Regions from separate parts of the Bacillus sp. JZ109 genome, predicted to be linked through region 3. Evidence: predicted binding sites of a transcription regulator. Region 3 holds the regulator's gene; each other region holds the start of a gene.
What was found. Region 3 encodes Rex, which represses fermentation and respiration genes when NADH is low (regulators of the CRP and FNR family bind a similar motif). Its sites were predicted from a motif close to TTGTGAAATATTTCACAA; they were not measured.
Positions count from the first base shown of each region.

Region 1: M1D94_RS01595 (formate/nitrite transporter family protein) is a predicted target of Rex. The motif match lies at 1,224-1,241, and genes of this name have one in related genera.
Region 2: M1D94_RS19530 (L-lactate dehydrogenase) is a predicted target of Rex. The motif match lies at 1,904-1,921, and genes of this name have one in related genera.
Region 4: M1D94_RS14650 (DUF1641 domain-containing protein) is a predicted target of Rex. The motif match lies at 1,355-1,372, and genes of this name have one in related genera.

Region 1 is NZ_CP096388.1:302,259-305,410, reverse strand. Features, by position in the region: gene scrA (PTS system sucrose transporter subunit IIBC) at 1-987, opposite strand, end outside; gene M1D94_RS01595 (formate/nitrite transporter family protein) at 1,289-2,059, shown strand; gene sacT (sac operon transcriptional antiterminator SacT) at 2,098-2,928, opposite strand; gene M1D94_RS01585 (hypothetical protein) at 2,968-3,152, opposite strand, start outside.
Region 2 is NZ_CP096388.1:3,725,000-3,728,151, reverse strand. Features, by position in the region: gene amyE (alpha-amylase) at 1-1,788, shown strand, start outside; gene M1D94_RS19530 (L-lactate dehydrogenase) at 1,965-2,930, shown strand; gene M1D94_RS19525 (L-lactate permease) at 2,962-3,152, shown strand, end outside.
Region 3 is NZ_CP096388.1:3,419,806-3,422,957, reverse strand. Features, by position in the region: gene M1D94_RS17985 (ABC-F family ATP-binding cassette domain-containing protein) at 1-563, opposite strand, end outside; gene moaC (cyclic pyranopterin monophosphate synthase MoaC) at 689-1,201, shown strand; gene M1D94_RS17975 (redox-sensing transcriptional repressor Rex) at 1,198-1,845, shown strand; gene tatAY (sec-independent protein translocase protein TatAY) at 1,867-2,040, shown strand; gene tatC (twin-arginine translocase subunit TatC) at 2,047-2,811, shown strand; gene M1D94_RS17960 (YdiK family protein) at 3,043-3,152, opposite strand, start outside.
Region 4 is NZ_CP096388.1:2,783,037-2,786,188, forward strand. Features, by position in the region: gene M1D94_RS14645 (NAD(P)/FAD-dependent oxidoreductase) at 1-798, opposite strand, end outside; gene M1D94_RS14650 (DUF1641 domain-containing protein) at 838-1,260, opposite strand; gene M1D94_RS14655 (cupin domain-containing protein) at 1,649-2,146, opposite strand; gene M1D94_RS14660 (DMT family transporter) at 2,278-3,152, shown strand, end outside.

The DNA of each region.
Region 1 (3,152 bases), 990 kb from region 3:
CAAGTAGTTTTTGCCTATATCTGCAATAAGCCCAGCCTCAATCGCATGGAAGCTGTGATGAACACCTGTCAGCACGATGAGTGAATACGTGCCCCCGAAAATCAAACCTGCCACAAAACCGGCATGGTCATACACATAAGTTAAAGCAACCGTAATCCCGGAGCCAAGCGCTCTTCCCAGAGGGCCAATCGCGATAAAAGCAACAAACCCGGTGACAATTACAGTAACAAAAGGTGTAACAAGCAAATCTACCGCATGCGGAACCACTTTTCTCGTCCATTTCTCTACCTTGCTCATCACATACACCGCAAGCAGAACAGGGATGACAGTTCCCTGATAGCCTAGAAGCGCGATATCAAATCCGAAAAGATGCATATAATCAGGTGTCGCTTCAGCCAAACCCCATGGATTCAAAAGGTTTGGATGAATCATGATTCCCCCAATGACCGCTCCCAAGTACGGGTTGCTGCCAAATTCTTTTGAAGCGCTTACTCCGATTAGAATCGGCAAGAAAATGAATGCTGCACTTGAAAACATATCAAGCAGCTGAAAAACTGCAGAATCCTTGCTCATCCAATGAAACGCATTGATCATACCCAGCAATCCCATTAACAGGCCGCTGGCCACAATAGCCGGGATAATTGGGACAAAAATATTAGAAAGCGTTTTCGCAAATCTCGCAGCGGGATTCAGCTTTTCTTTTGCCGCATCCTGATGATTGACGTGTTCTTCACGCTCGATATCAGCTTCTTTAGAAAAGGCATCGAATACTTTATTCACAAGGCCTGTTCCGAAAATGATCTGGTACTGGCCAGAGCTGCTGAAAGCCCCTTTGACGCCATCAAGCTCTTCTACTTGTGCTTGATCTATCTTTGATTCATCTTTCATCACTAAACGCAGTCTTGTTGCACAATGAGCCGCGCTGATAATATTTTCTTTCCCTCCGAGAAGCTCAATGAGGCGTTTTGCAGTCTCTTTGTAATCCATCTATTTCTCCCCCTTTTATTTAAACAAAAAAGACCTAAAATTCGCCAACGAATAAAGGACACTGCGATCCTTTTTCATTTACGCAAATTTTAGGTCTTGCCTGCTTTACCAGTCACAATCCCGCTTATTCAGATTAAGAATACGCTTTCATAATAAATCATGATAGCGTTTTCGTCAACTATTTTTTTAGTTAAATAGTTTGATATAACATGTAGACAAAAATTCGTAAAAATTAATTGTGAAATACTTCACAATATCGTGCTATACTATGCTCAATCATGAAAGAAAGCAGGAAAAGACAATGGAAACTCAAGCATTACAAAAGGTTGAACAGTATGCTTTGAAAAAACAAAACATATTCGCTTCAAGCAAAATCCGTTATGTGCTTCGGTCCATTTTGGCCAGTATATTTATTGGTTTTGGCATTACAGCCGCAAGCAAAACAGGCAGCTATTTCTTTATGGCTGATTCTCCGTTTGCCTTTCCGGCAGCCGCTGTCACTTTCGGGGCCGCTATTCTGATGATTGCTTACGGAGGCGGAGATTTATTTACCGGCAACACCTTTTATTTCACCTATACCGCGCTCCGGAAAAAAATCAGCTGGCGCGACACCCTATACTTGTGGATGTCAAGCTATGCCGGCAATTTAATCGGCGCCATTCTGTTTGCCATCCTGATCAGCGCGACGGGACTTTTTGAGGAGCCTTCTGTTCATTCCTTTTTGATTCACTTGGCAGAGCACAAAATGGAGCCGCCGGCTTCCGAATTGTTTTTCAGAGGAATGCTGTGCAATTGGCTTGTGTGCCTCGCCTTTTTCATTCCAATGTCTCTCAAAGGGGAAGGAGCAAAGCTTTTTACCATGATGCTTTTCGTTTTCTGCTTCTTTATTTCCGGCTTTGAACACAGCATTGCCAATATGTGCACATTCGCCATCTCGCTTTTGATCGAGCACCCTGATACAGTGACACTGATGGGAGCAGTCAGAAACTTAATCCCCGTTACGCTCGGCAATCTGACCGCGGGAATAGTTATGATGGGCTGGATGTACTACACACTGAATCCTGATCAATAAAAAAACTTCCAGAGATCACTCCCTGCAAGTCAAAGCGGTTATTCCGAGAGATCTTGAAGACGCTGGACATGCAGCGTGATATAGCCGGCCTCGGATTCCGGCAAATGTAATTGATATTCATTTTTCAAAAACTTCGCCAGCTCCAGCGCACATTGATAGGCGAATGAATACTTTTTTTGGATGAAATAAAGCATCTCCTCGTCCATACGATGGAGCGCTTCATTTGATTCCAACCGGCTGACCGCGTATCGCAAATGCGTGACAAGGCGTTGATAGGAAATGCTGTTTTCATCCACCTTTCGATTAAAGTATTGTTCTATTTTCTCTATCATTTCTTTGATCATGGTCGTATGCTTCAGCGCTGAATACATGCTCTCCGCATCCATCTTCGCCGTATGGATGTGAAGGGCAATATAACCCGCTTCATCTTCAGGCAGAGACACGCCCAATGTCTCTTTTACATGTCCGATCGCCCACAGGCCGATCTCGTATTCTTTTTTATAGAGCGCCTTTATCTCATGCAGCAATTTATTCTGCACAAGCAGCCCATTTTGAATCCTTTCAATCGCAAAGGACAAATGGTCAGAAAGCGCGATATGAATGTGATCGCTCAGCGGCGCCGCGAGCTCTCCTTCCGCATAGCTGATGATATCCTCAGCTATTTCTATATGCTCCTCCGGCAGTGTTTGCAGGATTTGTTTGAACTTTTCATTCTCGTCGCGCACGACAAAGATTTTTTCCACTTTATTCATAGGGATGAGATCATTTTTCTTTTTTTGAAAAGCGATTCCCGGTCCCATCACGATTTTTTCCTGATCATCCTCTTTTATTAAAGCCGCATTGTTGTTTAATACTTTATAGATTTTCAAGAGGTTATCTCTCCCGCCAATTTGCTTTTGACTGGGATTTTACCTCCTTTTGACCGCCATGTAAAGATGCGGGCCCGCTCTCTCCTGCTTTGGCGATTCCTTGAAGGCTTGCAAACATCTTCTTTTATAAAGCGCGGCGGCTTTCGCTTTCTGCTTTTCTTCCTCATTCACAGCCATCCGCCATTCATAAAACGAAACGAGTCCTGCGGCCTGCACAGCCGCCT
Region 2 (3,152 bases), 310 kb from region 3:
CACAATATGAAGGATATTCATGATGCAGGATATACAGCGATTCAGACGTCTCCGATTAACCAAGTCAAGGAAGGGAACCAAGGAAATAAAAGCATGTCGAACTGGTACTGGCTCTATCAGCCGACATCGTACCAAATTGGCAACCGTTACTTAGGAACTGAACAAGAATTTAAAGAAATGTGTGCAGCCGCTGAAGAATATGGCATAAAGGTCATTGTTGACGCTGTCATCAATCATACCACCAGTGACTATGCCGCGATTTCCAATGAGATTAAGAGTATTCCAAACTGGACACATGGAAACACACAAATTAAAAACTGGTCGGATCGATGGGATGTCACGCAGAATTCATTGCTCGGGCTGTATGACTGGAATACACAAAATACACAAGTACAGTCCTATTTGAAACGGTTCTTAGAAAGAGCATTGAATGACGGGGCAGACGGTTTTCGCTTTGATGCCGCCAAACATATAGAGCTTCCGGATGATGGCAGTTACGGCAGTCAATTTTGGCCGAATATCACAAATACAGCTGCAGAGTTCCAATACGGAGAAATCCTGCAGGATAGTGCTTCCAGGGATGCTGCATATGCGAATTATATGAATGTGACAGCGTCTAACTATGGACATTCCATAAGGTCCGCTTTAAAGAATCGCAATCTGGGCGTGTCGAATCTCTCCCACTATGCATCTGATGTGTCTGCGGACAAGCTGGTGACATGGGTGGAGTCGCATGATACGTACGCCAATGATGAAGAAGAGTCGACATGGATGAGCGATGATGATATCCGTTTAGGCTGGGCGGTGATAGCTTCTCGTTCAGGCAGTACGCCTCTTTTCTTTTCCAGACCTGAGGGAGGCGGAAATGGTGTGAGATTCCCGGGGAAAAGCCAAATAGGCGATCGCGGGAGTGCTTTATTTGAAGATCAGGCTATCACTGCGGTCAATAGATTTCACAATGTGATGGCTGGACAGCCTGAGGAACTCTCGAACCCAAATGGAAACAACCAGATATTTATGAATCAGCGCGGCTCACATGGCGTTGTGCTGGCAAATGCAGGTTCATCCTCTGTTTCTATCAATACGCCAACAAAATTGCCTGATGGCAGGTATGACAATAAAGCTGGGGCAGGTTCATTTCAAGTGAATGATGGTAAACTGACAGGCACGATCAATGCCAGATCTGTAGCTGTGCTTTATCCTGATGATATTGCAAAAGCGCCTCATGTTTTCCTTGAGAATTACAAAACAGGTGTAACACATTCTTTCAATGATCAACTGACGATTACCTTGCGTGCAGATGCGAATACAACAAAAGCCGTTTATCAAATCAATAATGGACCAGAGACAGCGTTTAAGGATGGAGATCAATTCACAATCGGAAAAGGAGATCCATTTGGCAAAACATACACCATCATGTTAAAAGGAACGAACAGTGATGGTGTAACGAGGACCGAGAAATACAGTTTTGTTAAAAGAGATCCAGCGTCGGCCAAAACCATCGGCTATCAAAATCCGAATCATTGGAGCCAGGTAAATGCTTATATCTATAAACATGATGGGAGCCGAGCAATTGAATTGACCGGATCTTGGCCTGGAAAACCAATGACTAAAAATGCAGACGGAATTTACACGCTGACGCTGCCTGCGGACACGGATACAACCAACGCAAAAGTGATTTTTAATAATGGCAGCGCCCAAGTGCCCGGTCAGAATCAGCCTGGCTTTGATTACGTGCTAAATGGTTTATATAATGACTCGGGCTTAAGCGGTTCTCTTCCTCATTGAGGGCAATGCTAGACGGGACTTACCGAAAGAAACCATCAATGATGGTTTCTTTTTTGTTCATAAATCAGACAAAACTTTTCTCTTGCAAAAGTTTGTGAAGTATTGCACAATATAAATGTGAAATACTTCACAAATAAAAAGACATCAAAGAGAAACATACCCTGGAAGGATGATTAATGATGAACAAACATGTAAATAAAGTAGCTTTAATCGGAGCGGGTTTTGTTGGAAGCAGTTATGCATTTGCGTTAATTAACCAAGGGATCACAGATGAGCTTGTGGTCATTGATGTAAATAAAGAAAAAGCAATGGGCGATGTGATGGATTTAAACCACGGAAAGGCGTTTGCGCCACAACCGGTCAAAACATCTTACGGAACATATGAAGACTGCAAGGATGCTGATATTGTCTGCATTTGCGCCGGAGCAAACCAAAAACCTGGTGAGACACGCCTTGAATTAGTAGAAAAGAACTTGAAGATTTTCAAAGGTATCGTTAGTGAAGTCATGGCGAGCGGATTTGACGGTATTTTCTTAATCGCGACAAATCCGGTTGATATCCTGACTTACGCAACATGGAAATTCAGCGGCCTGCCAAAAGAGCGGGTGATCGGAAGCGGCACAACACTAGATTCTGCGAGATTCCGTTTCATGCTGAGCGAATACTTTGGCGCAGCGCCTCAAAACGTGCACGCACATATTATCGGAGAGCACGGCGACACAGAGCTTCCTGTTTGGAGCCATGCGAATGTCGGCGGTGTGCCGGTCAGTGAACTCGTTGAGAAAAACGATGCGTACAAACAAGAGGAGCTGGACCAAATTGTAGATGATGTGAAAAACGCAGCTTACCATATCATTGAGAAAAAAGGCGCGACTTATTATGGAGTTGCGATGAGTCTTGCTCGCATTACAAAAGCCATTCTGCATAATGAAAACAGCATATTAACTGTCAGCACATATTTGGACGGGCAATACGGTGCAGAGGACGTGTACATCGGTGTGCCGGCTGTCGTGAACCGCGGAGGGATCGCGGGTATCACTGAGCTGAACTTAAATGAGAAAGAAAAAGAACAGTTCCTTCACAGCGCCGGCGTCCTTAAAAACATTTTAAAACCTCATTTTGCAGAACAAAAAGTCAACTAACCGCAACTTTAGAGTAAAGGGCTGATTGTCAATGTGGGAGCAGTTGTATGATCCGTTTGGAAACGAGTATGTGAGCGCACTTGTGGCGCTCACTCCGATTCTCTTTTTTCTTTTGGCTTTAACTGTTTTGAAAATGAAAGGCATTCTTGCGGCATTTCTTACCCTAGCCGTCAGTTTCTTCGTCTCCGTTTTGGCATTTCATATGCCGGTTGAAAAAGCGAT
Region 3 (3,152 bases):
TCATCGAGAATGAGCAAATCAGGCTGTGTTAACAGAAGCTTACCTAAAGCCAGTCTTGTTTTTTGGCCTCCGCTGAGGCTTTGAACCTGTGTAGAATCGTCAAAATGGCTGAAGCCGAGACCATGCAGCACAGATCTTACATCCGCTTCATATTGATAGCCGCCTTTATCTTTGAATTCCTGCTGAAGGCGGTCGTAGGTTTTCATGATGCTTTCTAATTCACCCGGGTCAGCTGCCGCCATTTTTTCTTCCATAGCCCGCATTTCCTTTTCCATTGCTTTTAAGTGGTCAAAAACAGTCAGCAGCTCTTCTTTTATGGTAAGCTTAGAATCCAAGCCAGTATGCTGGGCGAGATATCCCATTGTAATATCTTTCGGTTTAATAATTTCGCCCTTCTCATACGAAAGCTGGCCTGCGATAATTTTAAGGAGCGTGGATTTTCCGGCGCCATTTCTTCCTACAATGGCGATGCGATCACGATTTCTGACTTCCAGTTTTATATTGTTTAAAATAGTATCAGCACCAAATGATTTGGACAGCTGATTAATTTGTAAGATCATCATATTATTTCACCTCTGCTATAATAAGTTAAGTGTAGCTTATGAACCAGAAGTCAGCAAACAATACATTGGCCATATAAGACATAGAGAAGAAAATAGTGTATGATCTGTTTAAGGAGCGTTTTAATATGAATGGATTTTCTCATTTTAATGAACAGGGCAGAGCCCAGATGGTGGATATTAGCGAAAAATCTTCGACTGTCCGTACTGCGGCGGCTGTTTCAAGCGTACACATGAAGAATGAGGTGTACGAGAAAATACAGAGTCACGATATCGGCAAAGGAGATGTACTGGCTGTCGCACAGGTGGCAGGCATTATGGCCGCAAAGCAAACGTCGAATATCATTCCGATGTGCCATCCGCTTTCATTGAGCGGGGTAGATATATCGTTTGACTGGAAAATAAAAGAAGCAGAAGTTATACTTCATATAAAAGCACAGGTCAAAACGAAAGGGAGTACAGGTGTGGAAATGGAAGCGCTCACTTCTGCATCGGTGTGCGCTCTTACCGTTTACGATATGTGCAAGGCCCTTGATAAGGGGATGGTCATCGGCCCTACTTTCTTGCTGGAGAAGACAGGCGGGAAAAACGGTGACTTTAAAAGAGAACTATCCGAGTATAATTTGGAGGACCAAAAATGAATAAGGATCAATCAAAAATTCCGCAGGCGACGGCGAAACGGCTGCCGCTTTACTATCGCTTTTTAAAGAATCTGCATGCGTCAGGAAAACAGCGTGTATCATCCGCTGAACTCAGTGATGCCGTAAAGGTTGATTCTGCCACGATTCGGAGGGATTTTTCCTATTTTGGAGCTCTTGGCAAAAAAGGATACGGATATAATGTGGATTATTTGCTGTCTTTTTTCCGGAAAACGCTTGATCAGGATGAGATGACAGACGTCATCTTGATTGGTGTCGGGAACTTGGGAACGGCATTTCTTCACTATAATTTCACAAAAAACAATAACACAAAAATTTCTATGGCTTTTGATATAAATGAGAGTAAAATAGGAACTGAGGTAGGCGGCGTGCCCGTCTATAACCTTGATGACCTTGAACAACACGTAAAAGATGAATCAGTTGCCATTCTTACAGTGCCTGCAGTTGCCGCTCAATCCATTACAGACAGATTGGTCGCATTAGGAATCAAGGGAATCCTTAATTTTACGCCGGCCCGTTTGAATGTGCCGGAACACATTCGAATTCATCATATAGATTTAGCAGTTGAGCTTCAGTCACTGGTTTATTTTTTGAAGCATTATTCAGTTTTAGAGGAAATCGAATAGAGGGAAAGGAGGAGCCCAAATATGCCGATCGGTCCTGGAAGCCTTGCTGTTATCGCAATCGTTGCTCTGATTATCTTCGGTCCCAAAAAGCTGCCTGAATTGGGGAAAGCAGCGGGAGACACACTTCGTGAATTCAAAAACGCTACTAAAGGATTAACGAGTGATGAAGAGGAAAAAAAGAAAGAAGATCAGTAAGTTAGGATGACACGAATGAAAGTGAATCAAATGTCGCTGCTGGAGCATATTGCTGAGCTTCGAAAACGGTTGCTGATTGTAGCGCTGGCGTTTGTCGTTTTCTTTATTGCTGGATTTTTTTTAGCAAAGCCGATTATTGTGTACCTGCAAGAAACAGATGAAGCGAAGCAGCTTACGCTTAACGCGTTTAACCTGACAGACCCGCTTTATGTGTTTATGCAATTTGCATTTATCATCGGCATAGTCTTGACCTCGCCGGTTATTCTTTATCAGCTTTGGGCTTTTGTGAGCCCGGGCCTCTATGAGAAAGAGCGCAAAGTAACGCTCAGCTACATTCCGATCTCTATTTTGCTGTTTTTAGCGGGCTTATCTTTTTCATATTATATTTTATTTCCTTTTGTTGTTGATTTTATGAAGCGGATTTCTCAGGACTTGAATGTCAATCAGGTGATCGGAATTAATGAATATTTTCATTTTCTTCTGCAGCTGACGATTCCGTTTGGACTGCTGTTCCAAATGCCGGTCATCCTCATGTTTTTGACCAGGCTCGGAATTGTGACACCGATGTTCTTGGCGAAAATCAGAAAGTATGCGTATTTTACGCTGCTGGTGATCGCAGCCCTGATTACACCGCCTGAGCTTCTGTCCCATATGATGGTCACAGTCCCGCTTTTGATTTTATATGAAATCAGTATCCTTATATCGAAGGCCGCTTATCGGAAAGCACAGAAAAGCAGTGCAGCCGATCAGGACGTGTCTTCCGGGCAATAATAAAAAATCCATTTCTCATGAGAGAAATGGATTCAGCGTGTTGACAAACCCCCGCATTCGTTGTCAAGTCTGTGCGTTGGTGCTCACGAATGAAAACATTCGCTCCGCTCCAATGCTCGCCTTTCCTAGACTTCAAGGGATTTCAATCACGCTGAAAATGACAAAATCCTAAAACGAAAGCCGTTTTAGGATTTAATTTGAATCCATTTCTCGTTCAGAAATGGATTTTCTTTATTTCTGGTTCTTTTTGATTTTAAATGAAAAGGCGAACATCTTAAAAGAAATGCTGATGTTGTAAGCGGCGAACACCATCAGCAGGATGGAGTAAAATGACCACATGC
Region 4 (3,152 bases), 640 kb from region 3:
TTCACCGACTAATGGGTTACCTTGTACGCCGCCAGTCCAAACAAATGTGTTGGCAACAACTTTAGATCCGTCTTTCAGATCAATTACGTTTCCTTCTACATTTGTAACAGGAAGACCTGTTAAGAACTCAACGCCGCGTTTTTCAAGGCTTGCAGTCGCACGTTCGATAAGATCATCCGGAAGAACAGGAAGGATTTTCGGACCTGCTTCAACAAGTTTCAATTTGATTTCTTTATGGTCTACGCCGTATTTTTTCGCAAGGTTCGGCATAATGTCAGCAAGCTCACCAACAAGCTCAACACCTGTTAAGCCGCCGCCGCCGATAAGGATTGTTGCATCTGCTTCGTTTTTCGTTTTAGAGTACTCGCGCACACGATCTTCAACATGTTGGAAGACTTTGTTCGCATCAGCAGCAGATTTCAATACCATGCTGTTTTCTTCAAGACCTGGGATGCCGAAGTAAGCCGTTACAGAACCAAGACCTACAACAAGCGCATCGTAAGTTAATGTAGAACCGTCAGCAAGCGCAACTTCTTTTTTATCAACAGAGAAAGAGCTTACTTCCGCAATTTTAAGATCAATGTCTTTGCCTTTGAAAAGTTTTTCTAATGGCATTGCAACCGCTTTTTCAGACACGTTGCCTGCAGCAAGGCGGTGTAATTCCGTAATGATTTGGTGAGTAGGGTATTTGTTTACCACTGTCACGCGTGCTTGTTCTTTTGTGTAATGTTTGCGAACTGTTAGAGCAGAAAGAACTCCGCCATAACCAGCGCCTAGAATGACAATATGTTTTGACATCGTATATCCTCCGTCCTTTATATCAATTTGAATCTGAGATTATTTTTGGTTTTCGCGTTCGTTCATGACTTCAAGGTAGCTGTTAGCAAAACGGAACAGCTTTTGAGCTTGAGGATCTTTCAGCATACGCAATAGGCCGAAAAGACCAATTGTTTCGTTGCTTGCTTCCGCGCGGTCTTTTGCTTCGATCGCAGTCGCAGCTACTTCTTTCGCTGTTTCTTTTACAGGCTCAAGAATTTCAGTGATCGCACCGACTGTGTCGCTTTTTAACACTTCGTCAGTCGCTACAGACTGAGCGAAATCATAAGACTTCGTTAAAATATTCACTAACTCAGTCAGCTTCGGAAGCTGGTCAACTAAAACAGTCAATGATTCTTGAACTTCTGGCTTTAATAGCTGATCAATAAGATCTTGCTGGCTTTGGCTGACAGACGCATTTGTTTGATCGATTGTTTCTGGCATATCCAATTCTCCTTTACTATAAGCAGTTTGCTGATTTTTTTGGAAAGGGTAGTGCCTCTCCCTGTCTCACGCTTTTAAGGCATAAGAATAAGGATTGTGAATTCGTGCACAATCATTTACAAAAATAAATGTTTACTACCCAGTTTTTCATCTTGCCATATTCAGTATTATTTTTATCTAAAAATAAACAATTGAATAAGTCAAAATCCTTTACTCTCTCTGAAAATAGCAAACACAAAAAACTCCAATTCGATTACCTTCTATATGATAACACTTTTTGAACAAAATTTGAACGTGAATTGCTTCGATTATGAAATTAATTTATATGGAGCTCATGTCATATCGTTTCTGCGGCACTAGTTATTGACAATCCAGCAATTTCTCCCCTTCACTTTACCCATATTTCCAATAGAGGCTCTCTTTTTCCTGTGATCGGATCATTCGCCGGCAACGCCGCCTGCTTAATCTGTTTGACCGCTTCCTCCCGCTCATTGGGCTTCCCCGTCTTCATATCATACTGAACGCCTCCGGGATAGGCGCCAAGGACAGTAAAATCGGGGCTTGAGCTGAGCTTTTTATGTCCGACTCCGGCTGGAATCACGACTGCGTCGCCTGATTTGAAAGGGATGGCAGCCCCTTTTTCTCCCCCAAACTGAATCACAGCCTCTCCCCTAAGGGCAATCAGGACTTCATGCGTATTGCTGTGATAATGATGGTATGGAAAAACACTCCCTGACCAGCTGTTTGACCAGCCATGCCGGATGACGATCCGCTCTGCCAGTCCGGTGTCCTTAAGCGCGTTTTGATACACCACGAGCGGAAAATCAGGGTGATTCGGAATCCTGCCGTCATCCGGAAAGAAGTATGTCTGTGTCTCTTTTTCCATCAATTACACCTCCCTTTTTTGTCTTCCACACATAGCGGTTCGCAAAACATGATGTTTTTCTCATGATTCCATTGATCTGCATGATACCGAATAGTATAGTATAAAAAAATAATGCCAGAATGAGGGATATCATGAAAGCTATCGTTATCGGAATATTGGCTTCACTCTTTTTCGCCGTTACCTTTATATTAAACAGAGCGATGGAGTTATCAGGAGGCAGCTGGCTTTGGAGCTCTTCGCTGCGCTTTATTTTTATGGTGCCGTTTTTATGTTTGATTGTCATCATGAGAGGGACATTCACGCCTCTCTTACTAGAGATGAGGAAAAAGCCGTTTTATTGGATCAAATGGAGCTTCGTCGGCTTCGTGCTTTTTTACGCGCCGATTACATTTGCGGCTACATACGGTCCGGGGTGGCTCATAGCCGGAACCTGGCAAATTACAATTGTAGCCGGGGTGCTCTTATCTCCTTTGTTCTATGTCAAACAAGATATGCCGGGCGGTCCGCAGCTCGTTCGCCAAAAGATTCCCCTGGTTTCACTTGGCACTTCCATGATCATCCTGATTGGAGCGGCTCTGATTCAGCTTCAGCATGCAGAATCGCTTTCTGGGAGGATGCTGCTTTTCAGTGTGCTGCCGGTTGTCATTGCGGCTTTTGCCTATCCGTTAGGAAACAGGAGAATGCTCGAAGAATACGGAGGCCGGCTTGATACATTTCAGCGCGTGCTTGGAATGACATTGGCAAGCCTTCCATTCTGGCTTATATTAGCAGCTTACGGCTGGTGGTCAGATGGCCTTCCAACAGCAAGTCAAACCGTTCAATCCTTTATCGTTGCCGTCAGCTCAGGCATCATTGCGACGGTTTTATTTTTCTGGGCCACTGATATGGTAAGAGACAATCCGCAAAAACTCGCAGCTGTTGAAGCCACTCAAGCCGGTGAAGTGATTTTCGCGCTGCTTGGTGAAATTGTTCTGCTGTCAGGCGTTTTCCCATCTCTTTTATCATT